Regions from separate parts of the Pseudomonas sp. Eqa60 genome, predicted to be linked through region 2. Evidence: riboswitches for the same ligand, from Rfam matches in the RefSeq annotation. Region 2 holds a riboswitch; each other region holds the start of a gene.
The links. Region 2 has a riboswitch for cobalamin ahead of cobW (cobalamin biosynthesis protein CobW). Riboswitches for the same ligand answer to the same signal wherever they lie in the genome.
Positions count from the first base shown of each region.

Region 1: it holds a riboswitch for cobalamin, as region 2 does, so the genes downstream of both, cobO (cob(I)yrinic acid a,c-diamide adenosyltransferase) here and cobW (cobalamin biosynthesis protein CobW) in region 2, are expected to answer to the same signal.
Region 3: it holds a riboswitch for cobalamin, as region 2 does, so the genes downstream of both, KI242_RS11970 (TonB-dependent receptor) here and cobW (cobalamin biosynthesis protein CobW) in region 2, are expected to answer to the same signal.
Region 4: it holds a riboswitch for cobalamin, as region 2 does, so the genes downstream of both, KI242_RS15690 (TonB-dependent siderophore receptor) here and cobW (cobalamin biosynthesis protein CobW) in region 2, are expected to answer to the same signal.

Region 1 is NZ_AP024342.1:5,160,191-5,164,926, forward strand. Features, by position in the region: gene bluB (5,6-dimethylbenzimidazole synthase) at 1-397, opposite strand, end outside; gene KI242_RS23135 (cobyrinate a,c-diamide synthase) at 390-1,730, opposite strand; gene cobO (cob(I)yrinic acid a,c-diamide adenosyltransferase) at 1,741-2,352, opposite strand; cobalamin riboswitch at 2,433-2,666, opposite strand; gene KI242_RS23145 (hypothetical protein) at 2,838-3,419, shown strand; gene KI242_RS23150 (sorbosone dehydrogenase family protein) at 3,490-4,736, shown strand, end outside.
Region 2 is NZ_AP024342.1:4,239,311-4,244,046, forward strand. Features, by position in the region: partial or broken gene cobN (cobaltochelatase subunit CobN) at 1-1,302, opposite strand, end outside; gene cobW (cobalamin biosynthesis protein CobW) at 1,306-2,376, opposite strand; cobalamin riboswitch at 2,474-2,686, opposite strand; cobalamin riboswitch at 2,828-3,055, shown strand; gene KI242_RS19110 (CbtB-domain containing protein) at 3,151-3,339, shown strand; gene KI242_RS19115 (CbtA family protein) at 3,351-4,052, shown strand; gene KI242_RS19120 (cobalamin biosynthesis protein) at 4,049-4,462, shown strand; gene cobM (precorrin-4 C(11)-methyltransferase) at 4,545-4,736, shown strand, end outside.
Region 3 is NZ_AP024342.1:2,615,792-2,620,527, reverse strand. Features, by position in the region: gene KI242_RS11980 (arginine N-succinyltransferase) at 1-708, shown strand, start outside; gene KI242_RS11975 (arginine N-succinyltransferase) at 758-1,831, shown strand; cobalamin riboswitch at 2,048-2,252, shown strand; gene KI242_RS11970 (TonB-dependent receptor) at 2,404-4,329, shown strand; gene KI242_RS11965 ((2Fe-2S) ferredoxin domain-containing protein) at 4,341-4,736, shown strand, end outside.
Region 4 is NZ_AP024342.1:3,426,343-3,431,078, forward strand. Features, by position in the region: gene KI242_RS15680 (lipoprotein) at 1-339, shown strand, start outside; gene KI242_RS15685 (hypothetical protein) at 349-648, opposite strand; gene KI242_RS15690 (TonB-dependent siderophore receptor) at 819-2,969, opposite strand; cobalamin riboswitch at 3,079-3,284, opposite strand; gene KI242_RS15695 (NAD-dependent epimerase/dehydratase family protein) at 3,646-4,578, shown strand; gene KI242_RS15700 (bifunctional glycoside hydrolase 114/ polysaccharide deacetylase family protein) at 4,659-4,736, shown strand, end outside.

The DNA.
Region 1 (4,736 bases), 920 kb from region 2:
GGGACGCCAGGTCCATCTCCGGCAGGGTCCGACGGCCGAAGATGTGTCGTTCGCGGTCATCCATCAAGGCGGCCACCAGCACCTCGGCACAATCGCTGATGCCTTCGACCTTGAGCTTCATGAACTCGTCGGAACGCTCACCCAGGGCTTGGGCGGTGCGCACCCGCTCCGCCTCCACCAACTGCTGGATGTGCTTGCGCAACAGGCGGTCGCTGATGCGAATAAAACGCCAGGGCTGCATCAACCCGACACTGGGCGCCTGATGCGCTGCTTCCAGCAAGCGCCGCAGCACTGCCGGCTCGACACTGCCACCCGCGAAATGACGCATGTCGCGGCGCTCAGCGATGGCCCGATAGACCCCCTCGCGCTGCGCCTCAGAGAACCCCTGCTCACTCACCCGCCACGCCCTCGGCTAAAACCGGCTGAACAGGCGCGCCCGGCGCAAACAACGCCGCCACCGCCGCCGGATTGGACGGGAAATAGAAGTGCACATAAGAGGCCGTCATCCGTCCCTGGCGATACACCGCTTCCGCGCCGCGCCCGCCGTTGGGGCTGAGCCCACGGGCGATGGGCAGCAGCTCGGTGCTGGTCAGGGAATGGTGATAGGTGTGGCCGCGCAGATTGCCTTCGGGCAACTCCACCGCTTGCAAGGCCAGTGCCGCCAGGCGCTTCTGCATTACCGCATCTCCGGGCAGCAGGCCCAGGAGCTCGGCACGCTGGCCTTCGACATCGGTCAGGGAGTCCAGCAGGTAGAGCATGCCGCCGCACTCGGCGAGCAGCGGCTTGCCGGCCGCGTGATGGGCACGAATGGCCTGCAGCATGCGGCTGTTGCGGGCCAGGGCCTGATGGTGCAACTCGGGATAGCCGCCGGGCAGGTACAGGCTGTCCGCGTCGGGCAGTTGGGTATCGTGGATCGGCGAGAAGAAGCTCAAGTGCGCCCCCATGGCTCGCAACAGATCGAGGCTGGCGCCATAGGTGAAGGCAAACGCCTCGTCCCGCGCCACGGCAATCCGCACGCCCTTCAGCAGCGGCGCGCAATCCACCGGCGTGGGTGAAGCAAAACTCACCGCTGGCGGCAGTTCCACCTGGCAACTGCTGGCCAGGGCCTCGGCGGCGGCATCCAGGCGCAGGTCCAGATCATTCAGCTCGCTGGCCTGCACCAGCCCCAGATGGCGGCTGGGCAGCTCGATATCGGTTTCCCGGGACAAGGCGCCATACCAGCGCAAGCCTTCCGTCAGGCTGCCTTCCAGCAACTGCGCATGGCGCAGGGTACCAACCCGGTTGGCCAGCACCCCGGCAAACGGCAGGTCCGGCTGGTAGCGCGCCAGGCCCAGAGCCAGGGCGCCGAAGGTCTGGGCCATGGCGGTGCCATCGATCACCCCCAGCACCGGCACGCCGAAATGCCGCGCCAGATCGGCGCTGGAAGGGGTGCCATCGAACAGGCCCATGACCCCTTCGATCAGAATCAGGTCGGCCTCTCCCGCCGCCTCCCAGAGCAGACGGCGGCTTTCCTGCTCGCCCACCATCCACATGTCCAACTGGTACACGGCGGCACCACTGGCGCGCTCAAGAATCATCGGGTCGAGGAAATCCGGGCCGCACTTGAAAACCCGGACCTTGCGCCCCCGGTTTCGGTGCAAGCGGGCCAGGGCCGCGGTCACCGTGGTCTTGCCCTGGCCGGAAGCCGGTGCGGCGATCAACACTGCCGGGCAATGACGAACATCAGTCATGAATTCACGCTCACAGCTCGACACCTTTCTGCGCCTTGATCCCGGCCTGGAAGGCGTGCTTGACCATGCCCATCTCGGTCACGGTATCGGCCAGCTCGATCATCTCCGGCTTGGCGCCGCGACCGGTCACTACCACATGCTGCATGGGCGGACGTGCCTGCAGGTCACTGAGCACCTGATCCAGATCCAGGTAGCCGTGCTTGAGGGCAATGTTCAGTTCGTCGAGCACCACCAGGCCAATATCCGGGTTGCTCAGCAACTCCCTGGAAACCGCCCAGGCGGCTTCAGCCGCAGCAATATCGCGCTGGCGATCCTGGGTTTCCCAGGTAAAGCCTTCGCCCATCACGTGAAAGCGCACCTGCTCGGGGAAACGCCGGAAGAACAGTTCTTCGCCGGTGCTGTTACGCCCCTTGATGAACTGCACCACGCCACACTGCATACCGTGGCCCATGGACCGCGCCAGCATGCCGAAGGCCGAGCTGCTCTTGCCCTTGCCGTTGCCGGTCAATACCAGCAGCAGGCCGCATTCGTTGGGCGAGTTGGCAATGCGTTCATCGATCACGGCTTTTTTGCGCAACATGCGCGCCAGATGGCGCTCGTCACGATCGGGGGATTCACTCATGGGGCAGCTCTCCGTTGGGGCTGGGGAACGGGGGGCAGGGAAAAGGAACAGACGGCGCTAGCCTGGCATCGCCCACCGTGATGCCGTTGGATGGATCAGGCCGGTCTCCGGGCTCATGAGCGGCATGGCTGCCGGACTGCGCGCCTTCCCGTGTCATTGACACAGTGGCGTCAGGCGCAGTCTTGACTCATCTACCGTTGCGGGGGCAGCGCCGGAATCGTCGTCGGCTCCATCATTGGAACAGACCCTGACCGGCTTCCCTGTTTCACTCTGTCGGCCACCGGCCACAGAGCACCTGAAACAAGTCGCGAAGGTTAGAGGGTTGGGGGTGGAGCGTCAATTAAAGCCGGCCGTCGCCCCCGGCACAAAACTGCACTGCATCAATAAACTGACGCCAATCTTGTGCCACACTCAGAGCAATGATATCAAATAGCCACTTTTCAGCGCCCCCGGCGCCAACCACACAACAATAAGGGGTAAGTTCGATGCAAGGCATGATCATCAGCAATCCGAAGCTGGAATTCCTGCGCCCGATGCTGGAACGCTGGTTCGATTGCATCGATCGCTACAACGCGGTTCGCGGCGATAACGAAACGCCCTACTGGTTCGACGAGCAGGCCAATCTCGGGCTGCTCAGCGCGGCGGCCTGGATGGCCGAGATGGTCAGCCTGGAACACAGCCCCAGCAGGAAACAGCAGGAAGAAGGTGCGCGCAACGCCCGCACCGACCTGTACCTGGCCACCAAGGAAGAGCGCGCCTACATACACGCCACCCAGCGCTGGCCAAGGGTCAACAGCCTGAACCTGACCCAGGCACTGCTGGACGTTGCCCAGGATGCAAGAAAGATCAGCTACGCCAGCGACCTGAGACTGGGTTGCCTGTTCGTTGCCCCACAAAAATCCCAGCACAGCGCTACGCCGGAAGAGCTCCAGGACATGCTCGACGAACTGCAGAAGGAGCACTGCTGCGCCGTGGCCTGGTACTTCCCCTATGCCTATCGCAAGCTGCACAACGAGGCCGGCCACTACCACCCGGGCGTCGCCGTGCTCTTCAAGGAGGCCCGCTGATCGGGCGGAACCATCGACTGGCTATGCTTCTCTATGACTACGACGTCCGTGCACTCATAGGGAAATTCGCATGCTCAAGCTTCAGCACAGCCTACTGATCGCCATCGCCGCCGGCCTCGCCGCCTGCGGCGAAACTTCCAGCCTGCAGGTATCCGACGGCACCGGCCCCAACCCCAAGCTGCCAGAACCTAACCCGACGCTGATCCCCACGGTCAACATCGCCCCCGCCATCGGCTGGCCGCAAGGTGCAAAACCCCAGGCCGCGGCCGGCACCCAAGTCAAGGCTTTCGCCGAGAACCTCGACCATCCACGCTGGCTCTACGTCCTGCCCAATGGCGATGTGCTGGTGGCGGAAACCAACGCCCCGCCCAAACCGGATGACAGCCAGGGCATTCGCGGCTGGATCGCCGGCAAGATCATGGGCCGTGCCGGGGCGGCCGTGCCCAGCGCCAACCGCATCACCCTGCTAAGGGACCAGGATCACGATGGTGTGGCGGAGACCCGCACAGTGTTTCTGGAGAACCTCAATTCGCCCTTTGGCATGACCCTGGTGGGCAATGACCTGTATGTGGCCGATACCGACAAGCTACTGCGCTTTCCCTATCAGAGCGGCGACACCCAGATCAGCGCAGCCGCCACCAAGGTGGTCGACCTGCCCGGCGGCACCCTCAACCATCACTGGACCAAGAACGTTAGCGCCAGCAAGGACGGCAGCAAGCTCTACGTCACCGTGGGCTCCAACAGCAACGTCGGCGAAAACGGCCTGGACAAGGAGCAAGGCCGAGCGGCGATCTGGGAGGTGGACCGTGAAAGCGGCCAGCACCGCCTGTTCGCCACCGGCCTGCGCAACCCCAATGGCCTGGCCTGGGAGCCGGCCAGCGGCGCACTCTGGACCGCAGTCAACGAGCGGGACGAAATCGGCAGCGACCTAGTGCCGGACTACATCACCTCGGTCAAGGATGGCGCGTTCTATGGCTGGCCCTTCAGCTACTACGGGCAACATGTGGATGTACGGGTCGAGCCGCAGAACCTCGACCTGGTGGCCAAGGCCATCGCCCCGGACTACGCGGTAGGCCCGCACACCGCGTCGCTGGGGCTGACCTTCGCCGACGGCAGCAAGCTCCCCGCCCCCTTCACCGAAGGCGCCTTCATCGGCCAGCACGGTTCCTGGAACCGCAAACCCCATAGCGGCTACAAGGTGATTTTCGTGCCATTCAGCGCCGGCAAGCCCAATGGAGCGCCGATCGATGTGCTTAGCGGCTTTCTCAATGCCGACGAGAAGGCCATGGGACGCCCGGTCGGAGTGGTGATCGACCA
Region 2 (4,736 bases):
CAACTGCTGGATCAACTCGGTGCCGCTGGCGGGCAGTTCGGCCGGCAGCGGATAGCCTTCGGCGTGCAGTGCCTTGAGGATGTTCAGCGCCGCCGCCGGGGTGTCCAGGCCTACACCGTTGCCGATGCGCCCGTCCCGGGTCGGGTAGTTGGCCAGTACCAGGGCCACGCGTTTGTGGCCGTTGTCCAGGCGCCCCAGTTCGACCCAGCGCCGGGCCAGTTCGGCGACGAAATCCATGCGTTCGGGCTGGCCGCGATAGCAGACCACGTCCGACTGGCTGCGCTCGCTGCGCCAGGCCAGGTCCTTGAAGCTGATGGGCCGGCTGATGATGCGCCCGTCCAGTTCCGGCAAGGCGATGTGCATGGCCAGGTCCCGCGGCCCCAGGCCCTGCTCGCTGTCACGCCAGCCCGGTTCGTTGTCCTGGGCGCAGATCGCCTGGATCACCGGGATATTGCGGCGGAACGGCCGCAGGTGCGGGGCTTCGGGGCTGGACTGGGCAAAGCCGGTGGTGTTGAGGATCACCCCGGCCGCGGTTTCATCCAGCCAGTCTTCCACCTGGCTCAGGCAGCCCGGCTCCTTGAGGCTGGCCACCGCTATCGGCAAGGGGTTGAGGCCCGCCGCCAGCAAGCGCTGGCAGAACAGGTCGATAAAGCCGGTGTTGGCCGCCTGCAGGTGGGAGCGGTAGAACAGCAGCGCTGCCACGGCTTGCCCCGGCTGCCAGTCGGCCTGCCAGTCACTGAGGGCAGCCTGGCTTTTGTGCGGGTGGTAGATCGCCGTGCGTGGCAGGGCCTGCGGTTCGCTCCAGGGGTAGTCGCGCCCCAACAGGCCGCTGGCCAGGCAGCGGTAGAAGTTCAAGGCGTTATCGCGGCCGCCCTGGCGCAGGTATTGCCACAGGCGATCACGCTCGATGGGGCCCACGGTGCTCAGGTCGCCGAGTTCCGGGTCGGGGCGGTCGTCCCCCGGCACCAGGATCAACTGCACCCCGCGCTGGGACAGCTCCACCAGCCGCTCGACGCCGTAGCGCCAGTAGGCGATGCCACCGTGCAGGGAAATCAGGATGACCTTGGCGTGGCGCAGCACCTGGTCCACATACAGGTCCACCGAGGCGTGGTTCTGCACCTGCATCGGATTGGCCAGGCGAAAGCTGGGGTAGTCCTCGGGCAATTGCTCGGCGGCGTCCGCCAGCAGCGCCAGGCTGGAATCGCCGCTGCACAGGATCACCAGCTCGGCGGGGGTTTGTCCCAGGTCGGCAATGTTGTCATCCGACACGAAACCGCCGGGCTGGGTCCTGAGCAGATGCATGGCTTAGACGCTGAGTGCGGCGCGCAGTTGCGCTTCGAGCTGGGCGGCGTCCAGTTCCTGGCCGATCAGCACCAGGCGCGTGGTACGGGCCTCGTCGGCGCCCCACTTGCGGTCGAAGTGCTTGTCGAAACGGGTGCCCACGCCCTGGATCAGCAGGCGCATCGGCTTGTTGGGGATGGCGGCGAAACCCTTGACCCGCAGGATGCCGTGCTTGACCACCAGTTGGGTCAGGGCGTCCAGCAGCAGGCTTTCGTCGGCCTGGGGCAGCTCGATGGAGATGGAATCGAAGGCGTCGTGATCGTGGTCGTCGTGATCGTCATCGCCGTCATGGTGATGGTCGTGGTGACTGTGGCGGCCGTCGATGTGTTCCTCGGAACCGGCACCCAGGCCCAGCAGCACATCCAGGGGCAGGCGACCGCTGCTGGCTTCGATGACCTTGACCGCCGGCGGCAGCTCCTCGGCCACTTCCAGGCGCACCTTGGCCAGGTCTTCGGGGCTGATCAGGTCGGTCTTGTTGAGGATCACCAGGTCGGCGCTGGACAGCTGGTCGGCGAACAGCTCATGCAGCGGCGATTCGTGGTCCAGGTTGGGGTCGAGCTTGCGCTGGGCGTCCACTTGATCGGGGAAGGCGGCGAAGGTGCCGGCGGCCACGGCCGGGCTGTCGACCACGGTGATCACCGCATCGACGGTGCAGGCACTGCGGATTTCCGGCCACTGGAAGGCCTGGACCAGAGGCTTGGGCAGCGCCAGGCCGGAGGTCTCGATGAGGATGTGGTCCAGGTCGCCGCGGCGCGCCACCAGTTCGCGCATCACCGGGAAGAACTCCTCCTGCACGGTGCAGCACAGGCAACCGTTGGCCAGCTCGTAGACTCGGCCGCTGGCCTCTTCCTCGGTGCAGCCGATGGCGCATTGCTTGAGGATTTCGCCGTCGATGCCCAGTTCGCCGAATTCGTTGACGATCACCGCAATGCGCCGGCCCTGGGCATTGTCCAGCATGTGCCGCAACAGGGTGGTTTTGCCCGAGCCGAGGAAGCCGGTGACGATGGTGACGGGAAGTTTGGCCAGTGTTTTCATCGGATGCCCTTTGGCAAAAGGAGGCGGGCAAACGGGACGAGAACCGCAACGCCGGGCGCGCGGAGATTTCGCCACCGGATCACCCCGCCCGGTTGTAGTGAGAATCTTGGATCGAGGCAGGTCTCCTGGCTGAGGGCTTGCCAGTCGTCGGACCGGCGATTGCTGCGCCTTCCCACCGGCGTCGTCGACGCCCATGCAGTGGCCTTGCAGCAATCGAACCCTTCACAGTTGCGGGGGCAGCCGCGGCATCGACCGCGTTCCCTTCTTAGCTTCGACCCGTGGCCGAAGAACCTCGAAAGCGCAAGGCTACGCAGAGCCAGGGGGACGGTCAATCGACAATGCGCCCGTAGCAGCCGGCTTGCCGGCGAAAGGGCCATTGAACCTTGCACGAGCGCGGCGCACACCTGCGCAGCGGTCACGGCAATTGACGCCCCTGCCCCGCCCATGATCTCCTACACACCTTGTTACGGGTGCCCCTTACAGGGTGAAACGGGAAACCGGTGAATCACGTGCTTTACTACAAAAGCCGTGGCCAGTCCGGTGCTGCCCCCGCAACGGTAAGCGAGCGAAGTGTCAGATCCACTGTGCCAAGGCATGGGAAGGCGACACTTGCCGGCACGGCATGACACAGCCCTGCCCCTCGCAAGCCCGGAGACCGGCCCGCAACACTTACATAACAACCCGCGGTGGGCGGGCGCTGTTGCAAACCCTGCGTGGCCATCACGCGGGGTTTTCCTGCGCCTCTACCCCGCTGACACTCCAGAGGGAAGCGCCATGTCGATCATCAGCAGCACCAGCCACTCCGCCAGCACGACCTCCACCCTGAGCCAGCGCCTGGTGGCCGCCATCGGCGCCTCGATCCTCGGCGCGTGCCTGGTGTACTTCGCCGGCTTCTCCCACATCGAGGCGGTGCACAACGCGGCCCACGACACCCGCCACAGCGCCGCCTTCCCTTGCCATTGAGACCTGCCGACATGATCAAGCGTATCGCGCAAACCGCAGGTTTCACCGGCCTCTTGGCCGCCCTGCTGCTGACCCTGCTGCAAAGCTTCTGGGTCGCCCCGTTGATCCTGCAGGCGGAAACCTATGAAAAGGCCCCAGCGGCCGAAGTCCATGAGCACGCCGAAGGCGCCATGGCCGCCCACAGCCACGATGCCGAAGCCTGGGAGCCGGAAGACGGCTGGCAGCGTGTGCTGTCCACCACCGGAGGCAATCTGGTGGTGGCCGTGGGCTTCGCCCTGATGCTGGCCGGCCTCTACACCCTGCGCGCGCCGAACCGCACGTCCCAGGGGCTGCTCTGGGGCCTGGCCGGCTACGCCACCTTCTGCCTGGCGCCGACCCTGGGCCTGCCGCCGGAACTGCCAGGCACCGCCGCAGCCGACCTGGCACAGCGGCAGATCTGGTGGGTCGGCACCGCCGCCTCCACCGCCGTGGGCCTTGCCCTGATCGTGTTCGCCGGCAACTGGCTGCTGAAACTGCTGGGCGCGGCCATCATCGCCGTGCCTCACGTGATCGGCGCGCCACAACCGGAAGTGCATTCGATGCTGGCCCCGGAAGAACTGGAGGCACAATTCAAAATCGCCTCACAGTTGACCAACGCCGCCTTCTGGCTGGCCCTCGGGCTAATCAGCGCCTGGTTGTTCCGGCGCAGGAACACGGATCAGTACTCGGCATGATCGAAGTAAGCGCAGCGCCGACCCTGGTGGTCGGCCTGGGCTGCCAGAAAGGCTGCCCGGTGACCACGCTGCGCGCCTTGCTCGACCAGGTCCTGGCGGCGCACCAGTGGCAGGCCCGGCAGGTCCTGGCCCTGGCCAGCATCGACCTCAAGCGCAACGAACCCGGCCTGCTGCAACTGGCGGAGCAACTGGAACTGCCGCTGACCTGTTTCAGCAGCGGCCAGCTCGCCCCCTTTGCCCTGCGCCTGAGCCACCGCTCGCAAATCGCCTTCGAACGTACCGGCTGCTACGGCGTGGCCGAAAGTGCCGCCCTGGCCCTGGCCGAACAGCTGTCACCCGGCCCGGCCACACTGCTTGTTCCCCGGCAAAAATACGCCCAAGCCACCCTGGCATTGGTCGCCGCCCGGTAGAATCCCCGATAATCCCCGCCTTCGATCATGAGCAATCTTCATCTGAAGCACGGCTCCCGACCTTTTTTCACAGGACACAGCCATGACTGTCTATTTCATCGGCGCCGGCCCCGGCGACCCGGAACTGATCACCGTCAAGGGCCAGCGCCTGATCCATCGTTGCCCGGTGATCATCTACGCCGGCTCCCTGGTCCCCCAGGCAGTGCTCGACGGGCACCGCGCGGAGCGGGTGATCAATAGCGCCGAACTGCACCTGGAGCAGATCATCGAGGCC
Region 3 (4,736 bases), 1.6 Mb from region 2:
ATCCAGCACGGGGTGCCTACCCTGTCGCTGTGCCACGACCTCAGCGAACAGACCCTGCTGCGCAGCTTCCATGTCGACCCGCCGCTGGGCGGCACCCCACTGGCCCAGCTCACCTCCCGCGGGCGGTTGCTGTTCATCGCCGCCCACCCCCAGCGCTTCGCCGACAGCTGCATCAGCGAGATCGTCGGCTACAGCGACGCCAACGGCGAGTCGCCGTTCTGGCAAGCCGTGGGCCAGCACTTCTTCGACCTGCCCTATGTCGAGGCCGAGCGCCTGTGCGCCCTGCAGGGCCGCGGCTTTCTCGCCGAACTGATGCCCCAGTACCCGCTGTACATCCCGATGCTGGCGCAGGCGGCCCAGGACTGCATCGGCCAGGTTCACCCGGATGCCCGGGAGGCCTGCCAGATCCTGATCGACGAAGGCTTCGCGCCGACCCAGTACGTCGACCTGTTCGATGCCGGGCCGACCCTTCAGGGGCGCAGCCACCAACTGCGCTCGATCGCCCAGAGCCGGGTCGCCACCAGCTACCCCAGCCCCCAGAGCGGCCAGGGCCAGCAGTGGTTGCTGAGCAACGAGCGGCTGCAGGGCTTTCGCGCCATAGTCGCGGCGCTGGACACCGCCCCGGGCGCTGAAATCGGCCTCGACCCGGCCATGTTCCAGGCCCTGCAACTGGCGCCGGGCGAGCCGGTACGGAGCGTTGCCTTATGAACCGGCCCCTGTTGCCCCCCTGCCCGGCGTCATTGCCAGGAGCCCGCCAATGATCGTCCGTCCGATCCGCGTCACCGATCTGCCGGCGGTCTTGAGCCTGCTCGAAGGTAGCTGTCGCGAACTGAACAACCTGTCCACCGACCCCGAGCGCCTGGCCCATCGGGTGCGCTGGGCGCAGCGAGCCTTCGCCAACCAGGTGGAGCGGGCCGATGCCGACTACCTGTTCGTCATGGAAGATGACGAGCAGCAGGTGATCGGGGTCTGCGGCCTGAGCGGCGCCATCGGCCTGCGCGAGCCCTGCTACAACTACCGGGTCGGCACCACCCACGGCAGCGCCCCGGTGCTGGGCATCGAAAAGCACATCCCGACCCTGTTCCTGTGCAACGAGATGACCGGGCAGTCGCTGCTGTGCTCGCTGTTCCTGCGCCGCGATCACCGCCAGGGCTACACCGGCCGCCTGCTGTCCACCGCGCGCCTGCTGTTTGTCGCCGAATTCCCCCGGCTGTTCGGCGACAAGCTGGTGGCCGAACTGCGCGGCCAGCTCGACAGCCAGGGCCGCTCGCCGTTCTGGGACAGCCTGGGGCGGCACTTCTTCAAGATGGGTTTCCAGCAGGCCAATCGCCTGTCCAGCCACGGCAGCAAATCCTTCATCGCCGAACTGATGCCGCGCCAGCCGCTGTACACCTGCCTGCTCAGCCCCCAGGCGCAGGCCGCCATCGGCCAGGCCCACGCCAGCACCGAACAGGCGGTGAGCATCCTGCGCGACGAAGGCTTCAGCCATCAGGGCTGCATCGACATCTTCGATGGCGGGCCGCTGATCGAGGCCGAGGTGGCGAAGATCCGCAGCGTGCGCGAGAGCCAGACCCTGCCCCTGCTAGTGGGCACTCCGGACGCACAGGCGCCGGTGTGGCTGATCCACAACCGGCGCCTGGAAAGCTGCCGCATCACCGCCGCCCCCGGGCGCCTGGTTTCGGGTTGCCTGCTGGTGGACCGGCTGACTGCCAAGCGCCTGCAACTGCAGCCGGGCGACTCGGTACGGGCGGTGCCGCTGCTGGCCTGCGAGTCACGCACGGCCCTGCACGCACAGCGGCACCTGGCTCCGCAAAGCGCCCTGCTCCTGTAGCCGCTGCCGCAGGCTCGGGCCGCGTTCGGAAGAACGGCCCGCAGGGGCGCGAAATCTCAAGACCGCTGAGGCGCTCGACATGAGACTGCCAAGCAAGGCCCTGCGGGCCTTTGCGCAGCCTCGCGCGCTCGGCAGTGGCTACAGAGGCGTCAGGGCGATGAATCCGGTAACACCTGGCGGCAGGCGCAACATTGACGAACGCCGGGGCGGATGTTCATATGCCGCCCAGTTTCAGGTGCCTCCTGCCGCCGTGCAGGAGGTGAAACGGGAAACCGGTGTGCCCCTTTTCGGGCAAGTCCGGTGCTGCCCCCGCAACGGTAAGCGAGTGCTGCATTCAACAGGCCACTGTACCCAAGGTATGGGAAGGCGAATGCCGCCAGACTCGCAAGCCCGGAGACCGGCCTGTGACGTCTGTTTGGCAATCCTGCGGTGGGCGGGCATGGGCCGGTATGGTCGCGTGCCCGTGGCCGATACCCTCTCCTGCGTGCTTCCCGAAGACACTTTCGAGAAGACCAACAATGACAACACCTGACTCTTTGCCTGCACGCGACTGGCGTGCACCTCGCCGCACCATGAGCGGCGCCCTGCTCGGCTGCCTGTTCAGCCCCCTGCTGCTGGCGGACGACAGCCCCCTGACGCTGGACCAGCAATTTGTTTCCGCCCCCTCGGTGGAGTCCACCACGGTGGCCGAAATGGCCCGCTATGGCAGCAAGGTGGAGATCATCGACCGCCAGCAGATCGAACGCGCCGGCCCCAGCAGCGACATCACCCGGGTCCTGCAGATGTACGTGCCGGGGCTGTATGTGGCGCCCAAGAATGGCCCCTTCGACTACGGCACCTACTCCCTGCTGGGCGGGCGCAACGACGACACCCTGATCCTGCTGGACGGCGTGCGCCTGAACAACCGCCTGTACGGCGGCCTGTACCTGGATACCCTGCCGGCCAACGCCATCGAGCGCATCGAGGTGCTCAAGGGTGGCCAGAGCCTGCTGTTCGGTACACAGGCGGTGTCCGGGGTGATCAACATCGTCACCCGCAGCCCGCAGACCCGCGACGTCTCCGGCGAGGTCAACCTGGGCCTGGACAGTTTCATGGGCAGGAGCGGCGATGCCCGCGCCGAGCAGATCCTCAGCAACGGCCTGGGCGAGCTGGGGCTGTTGGCCTATGTCAGCCACAACGTCTCCGATGGCTACCAGCCATTTCGCAACAGCGCCTACAACGCCAACACCCGGGACAAGAAACGCGGCTATGAAGTGACCACCTTCGGCGCCAAGGCGATCCAGGGCCTTGGCGACGCTTCGCGGCTGGAACTGTTCTACCAGTACAGCGACGCCAACCTGGATTTCGCCCGCCCGGTGAACAACCGGAAAACCACCAACGACCGCATCCAGCAGATCGCCACCGCGACCTTCGAGCAGCGCCTGGACGAAGGCTTCAGCTACTTCGTCAAGGGCCATGTCAACGACTGGGACACCCGCTACACCAGGATCGACAGCCTCGACGACGCCAGCCTCAAGGTGCGCAACCACAACGACTACTGGGGCTTCACCGACTGGGGCCTGCAGGCCGAGGGCAAGGCCGAGCTGGACGGCGGCCACGTGCTGGTATTGGGCACCGACAACCAGTGGTTCAAGGGCCAGGACGACGTGCTCAAGATCGATAACAAGCAGGCCCAGGCCAATGCCCTGTACACCCAGCTGCGCCCGGTGTTCGACGCCCTGCCCGACTGGCACCCGAGCCTGGGCGTGCGCCACGAGAAAATCAGCGGCGGCGAAAGCGCCACCGTGGGCATGCTCACCTCGCTCTACGACCTGACGCCCCACTGGCAACTGCGCGGCCAGTACGGCAGCGCCTTCAAGCTGCCCAACGCCGAGCAGCTGTACGCCAACGAGGACTACGAAAAAGGCAACCCCGACCTCAAGCCGGAAAAGAGCCTCAATGCCGAGCTCGGCCTGGACTACAAGGGCAGCCTGCTGGCCGGCGAATTCAACGCCAGCGTCAGCGCCTTCCACCGCAAGATCGACGACCTGATCACCCTCGACGCCAACGATGTCTGGAGCAACGGCCAGGGCCGAATCAAGGTGCGCGGCATCGAACTCGACGGGCGCTGGCAGTTCAGCCCGCAATGGACCCTGCAGGCGGACATGACCCGCAACCTGTTGGAGTCGCGCAACGGCGTGACCCTGAGCAACATCCCCGGTTTCTTCGCCCGTTCGCGGCTGGGCTTCGAAGCCCCGGACCGGATGTGGGGCGTGGGTGGTGCGGTCCGCTACATCGGCCAGATCGACAGCCCAAAGAACGTCGACTACGGCCACTATTCGGTGGTCGACGCCGATGCCTATCGCTACCTGGATACGGCCCAGCAGCACCGCCTGAGCCTACTGGTGGAGAACCTGTTCGACCGCGACTACAGCACCAGCATGACCAGCACCTCGCCCTCGGTGGACAACCTGGGGCGCCCCTTCACCACCGAAGTGCGCTACACCTACCGCTTCTGAGGCCGACCGACATGCATGAGAACTATCAACGGGTGCTGTTCGTCGGCCCCGGCCTGCACGGCGGCGCCCTCGGCGAAGCCTTTCGCAAGGAGCTCGAGGCCCTGCGCGGCGACGGCGCCGACACCCGGGTGATCGACACCCTGGACGGCTTCGACAGCCTCTGGGCGGCGCTGGGCGAAGCCCTGCCCGAGGACGGCGCGAAGCTGCTGGTGGTGGACCTGGAACCCAGCTCCGACAGTGCCTACCTGGACTGGCTGCGCGATGAGCTGGGGCGCCTTTCCCAGGCCCACCCCCAGGCACCGCGGCTGTGGATCACCGCCCAGGCCCTGGGCCGGCGCGGGCTGGACGCGGCCCTGGCCTGCGCCAGCATCGGCCAGCGCGAGCGCCACCTGGCCTGCGACAACGTC
Region 4 (4,736 bases), 810 kb from region 2:
CGCCCTCTATTTGCTCCCGCCATGACCCTGGCCACCTTGCTGCTGGCCGGTTGCGCCACCGCGCCCAACGACCCGACGCTGGTCATGCAGACCCGGAAAACCCCGGCCGAATATGCCGAGTGCGTGGTGCCCAAGCTGCAAGGCAACGCCCAGAGCCCGACGGTTTCCCAGACCCAGCGCGGTTTTCGCATTGTCGTTGCCAGCAAGGTGGCGGCAGACAACGTACTGGAAGCCTACAAGGCGCCCAATGGCGGCAAGGTGTTCCTCTACGAGCGGCACTTGCTGGCCTCCAGCTTCGCCCCGTCGAGCTTCGAACGCGCGGCCCAGGAATGCCTGTAGCCAGCCGTGTTAAACCGCCTCTTTCAGTAACTTCTCGATCTGCGCCAGCTCCCAGGTACTGAGCAGGCTCACCGGGTCGGTGCCGAAGCGTTGCCGCGTATCGAGCTGCCAGACATCGCCTTCGGCGCTGCGGCAGCTCTGGCAGTGATGCAGATGCCGGCCATCGAAATCCAGCAGCAACTGCCAACCCTCGATATCCACCTGCACCTGGCCAGCGCCCGAATGGCTGGCGCCGGGCCGTAGGGGGTAAACGCCAAGGGCGGCATCGCGCAGGCGCTGGCAGACATCTCGGGCATTCAGGCAGGGCATGGGGCTCTCGCGGGCAGTGCAGGGACAAAGGCGCTCAGGATATCCATCGACTGCGTGGGTGCAAGTGTCGATTGGTCGCTGTCCGACGCTGGCCCGGGCCAGTGGCTGGCGAACTCACTGCACGCCTGAAATGGCGCCGCAAAGCCCAGGGCCTTGCGGCAACCCCTCGATCAGAAGCTGTAGTCGGTGGTGACGAACAACGAGCGCGGTTCACCCATCAGCCATTGCTGGCCGCTGTTCTGTTGCGCCGCGGCATAACGCCGGTCCAGCAGGTTGTTCACCTGCAGGCCCAGGCGCACATCGGGCAGGGCCTGCCAGCCGAGGTTGGCATCCAGCACCGTGTAGCCGGGTACATCGACGCTATTGGCGGTGTTGGCATAACGCGCATCGACGTAGCGCAGGCCCATGCCGGCTTCCAGGCTCGGAGCCAGGGCCTTGTTCAGCCACAGGTTGGCGGTGCGTCGCGGCACGTTGGTGGGGCGATTGCCGGCCCGGGACACCGCTTTGCCAGAGACCACCTCATCGAAGTCATCGTACTCGGCACGCACCACCGAGGCGTTGGCCGAGACTTGCCAGCCGTGATCCAGGGCCAGCTCCAGCGAGGTTTCCAGGCCGTCGGCGGATTGCTGGCCGACCTGCTGCGCCAGGCGGGTCACCGGATCGGTGGTCAAGAGCTTTTTCTTGACGATGTGGTAGGCCGCCAGGGTCCATTCGCCACGGCCGCTCCAGAACTGCTGCTTGAGCCCGAACTCGGTCTGCTTGGCTTCGGTCAGGTCCATCTGCAACTGGCTCGGGTTGAGGCTGATCAGGTTGCTGACCCCGTCTTCACTGGTGGAGTACTGGCCGTACAGCGACAGTTGATCGGTGACCGCGAACACCAGGCCGGCGCGCCAGTTGCCGCCGGTGAGGCTGCGATCGGTGCGGGTGCCGGCGCGCAGATCACTGCGATCGATATGGTTCTGGTCGCGGCGGATGCCGGTCACCAGCGACCAGCGCTCCGACAGTTGCAGGCGGTTTTCCGCAAACAGGGCGAAAGTGCGGGTGCTGCTGTCGGTCTGGGGCGAGAAGGGCGAGCGGCTCTGGAAGTAGCCCGGTGCAGGGTTCCACGGGTCGATATAGTCGCTACCGATATCCTTGTAGGGCGAGTTGTTGGCCACGCCGAAGCGAATCCTGTTGTACTCCAGGCCGACCACGGTCCTGCTGTCCAGGCCGAACAGCGAGTGGTTGAAGGTGAAGCTCTGGCGATCGCCGATCTGCTCCTGATCGTGCTTGATCTCCAGGTAGTCGCCGCGCAGCAACTGCTCCCGGGAGCTGACCCAGTTGTAGGCTTCGGCGTTGCGCCAGTGGCGGCGGCTCTTGATGTAGTAGAGCTGGTTGCTGGCGCTGAGGTTGTCGCTCAGGGTCCAGTCGGTGTTGAGCCGGGTCCATTCGTCGTTGTAGCGCTGCACGGCGTTGCGCAGGTTGTAGTTCTTGGCCCGCAGGCTGTCGCGGTATTGGCCGGCAATCAGCGGCGTGCCGAAATAGCTGGCGGGTTCGCTTTCACCGCGTTCATGGGCCAGGGTGAAACCGAGGTCGTCGGTGGCTTGCCAGCGTAGCGCCGCGCTGAGTGCCAGGCTGCGTGACTGGCCCTGGTCGACCCAGCCATTGCTCTGCTGCTGGTTCAGGGTCAGGCGGTAGCTCAGGGTGTCGGTCAGCGAGCCGCCGCTGTCCAGGCCCAGTTGCTGGCGATCATGGGAGCCATAGCCCAGGCGCAGGCGGTTGTGGATCTCACCGTCGAAGGGCTTCTTGGCAATCACGTTGATCACCGCGCCGGTGGCGCCTTCCCCGTACAGCACCGAGGCTGGGCCGCGGATCACGTCGATGCGCTCGACCATCCACGGGTCCACCGGGAAGGTCTGGCTGCCGGCGCCGGTGTACAGGCGCGCACCGTCGAACAGGGTCATCACCGAGGAGTGCCCGGTAAAGCCGCGGGCCGACAGTGCGGTATTGCCGTTGCCCGGGGTGGCGATGCTGGTGATGCCGGGGGAGCGGGTGACGGCATCCTGCACCGTGAGGTTGTTGCGGTTGCTGATGGCGTCGTTGCCCAGGCTGCTGGTGCTGGCCGGAGTCTCCAGGGCCGTGAGGTTCAGCCGCGAGCCGGCGGGCAGGGGCGTGTCCAGAGAGGTTTGCGGGGCGCTGGAGACTCCGCTCACTTGGGTCTCGGGCAAGACCAGGGAGGTTTTCTGTTCAGCCTGTGCCAGGGCCGGGTAGGCCATGCAAGGCAGGAGGGTGAAACACAGCGAGGGGCTCGCCAGGTGTTGCAGCAAGGAGGTGCGGGACATGCGATTCCTACTACTTGTAAGGAATGAATGAATCCCGGAGGGAACAACGCATAGGGAATCGCGGGCAGCCGCGCCCACGAAAACCGGACTGCGCCCGCCCACCGCGGGGTTGTCAAACGAAGTTGCAGGCCGGTCTCCGGGCTTGCGAGGGTCATGAGGCATTCACCTTCCCATGCCTTGGCACAGTGGTCTGTCGAATGCTTCGCTCGCTTACCGTTGCGGGGGCAGCGCCGGACTGATCATCGAAATGACGCACCGGCTTCCCGTTTAACCCCATGCACGGCGGCATGGGACACCTGAAACTGGCGCGCATATGAGCACTGCCGAGCCCTTGCGTCAATGGCATGTGGCCAGCTACGGCGGCGGTTTCAGCGCTTTATGCCAGGCAGGTCAATATATTGACCTATTTTTCCCGGCGCTTAAATAATCGACAAATATCGACGCATTATTGACGATTTTGCTTTTCTGACCCAGTATGTCGGCGCTGAGCGATTGATTATCTTGAGTTTTTTTGACGCCAAAGCGCTGAACTCTGCTCCGAAAATAGGCGAAACAGCCTATGGCGCAGAGCAGCCACTAAAAACATGACGGCCAGGATGGCAAGTAGCCAGGGCTGATCCGTTGGCTGTGCTAGCTTCAGACGGCGTAGCCGCGATATTTCTCTTTGGAATGATCTATGTCTGCCGAACGGGTACTGGTTACTGGGGGCGCTGGTTTTATCGGTTCTCACCTCGTGGATGCACTGCTGGCCAAGGGTTATGCGGTGCGGGTTCTGGACGACCTTTCCACGGGCAAGGTCGGCAATCTGCCCATGGGCGATGCTGGCCTGGAACTGCTGGTGGGGGATGCCGCCGATGCGGCACTTCTGGCGGATGCCGTTCAGGGCTGCGATGCCGTGGTGCATCTGGCTGCTGTGGCGTCGGTCCAGGCTTCGGTCGAAGACCCGGTGGCCACCCACCAGAGCAATTTCATCGCCACCCTGCGCCTGTGCGAGGCGATGACCGCGGCCGGTATCCGCCGCGTGGTGTTCGCCTCCAGTGCGGCGGTCTATGGCAATAACGGCGAGGGCACGCCGATTGCCGAAGACACCCCTAAATCTCCCCTCACGCCCTACGCGGCGGACAAGCTCGCCAGCGAGTACTACCTGGACTTCTACCGCCGCCAGCATGGGCTGGAACCGGTGATCCTGCGCTTTTTCAATATCTTCGGCCCGCGCCAGGACCCTTCATCGCCGTATTCCGGGGTGATCAGCATTTTCAGCGAGCGGGCCAAGGCCGGGCGGCCCATCACCCTGTTCGGCGATGGCGGGCAGACCCGCGACTTCGTCTATGTCGCGGACCTGGTGAAGATCCTGGTGCAGGGCCTGGAATGCCCCGCGCCGGCAGCCGATGCCACCAATGTCGGGCTCGGCGGGGTGACCACCCTCAACGATCTGATTGGCGCCCTGCAGCAGATCAGCGGCAAGCCGCTGCAGGTGAGCCACGGCGCGACCCGCTCCGGGGATATCCGCCATTCCAAGGCCGACAACCGCCGCTTGCGCGAGCGCTTCGACCTGGGCACGCCCAGCAGCCTGGCCGAGGGCCTGGAACGGCTTTACCGCAGCCTTTAGTTCGTTGCCTTAGGGGCGCCCGCCATGGCGGCTGCCCTAGAGCCTGATGTTGTGCAGATTGATCTACTGAAGAGTGAGTTATGGATATCGAGTTTCGCAGGGGGCATGTCTGCAAAGTGGTTCGACGCCTGTTTACCGCATTGGCCTTGTGTGCCACC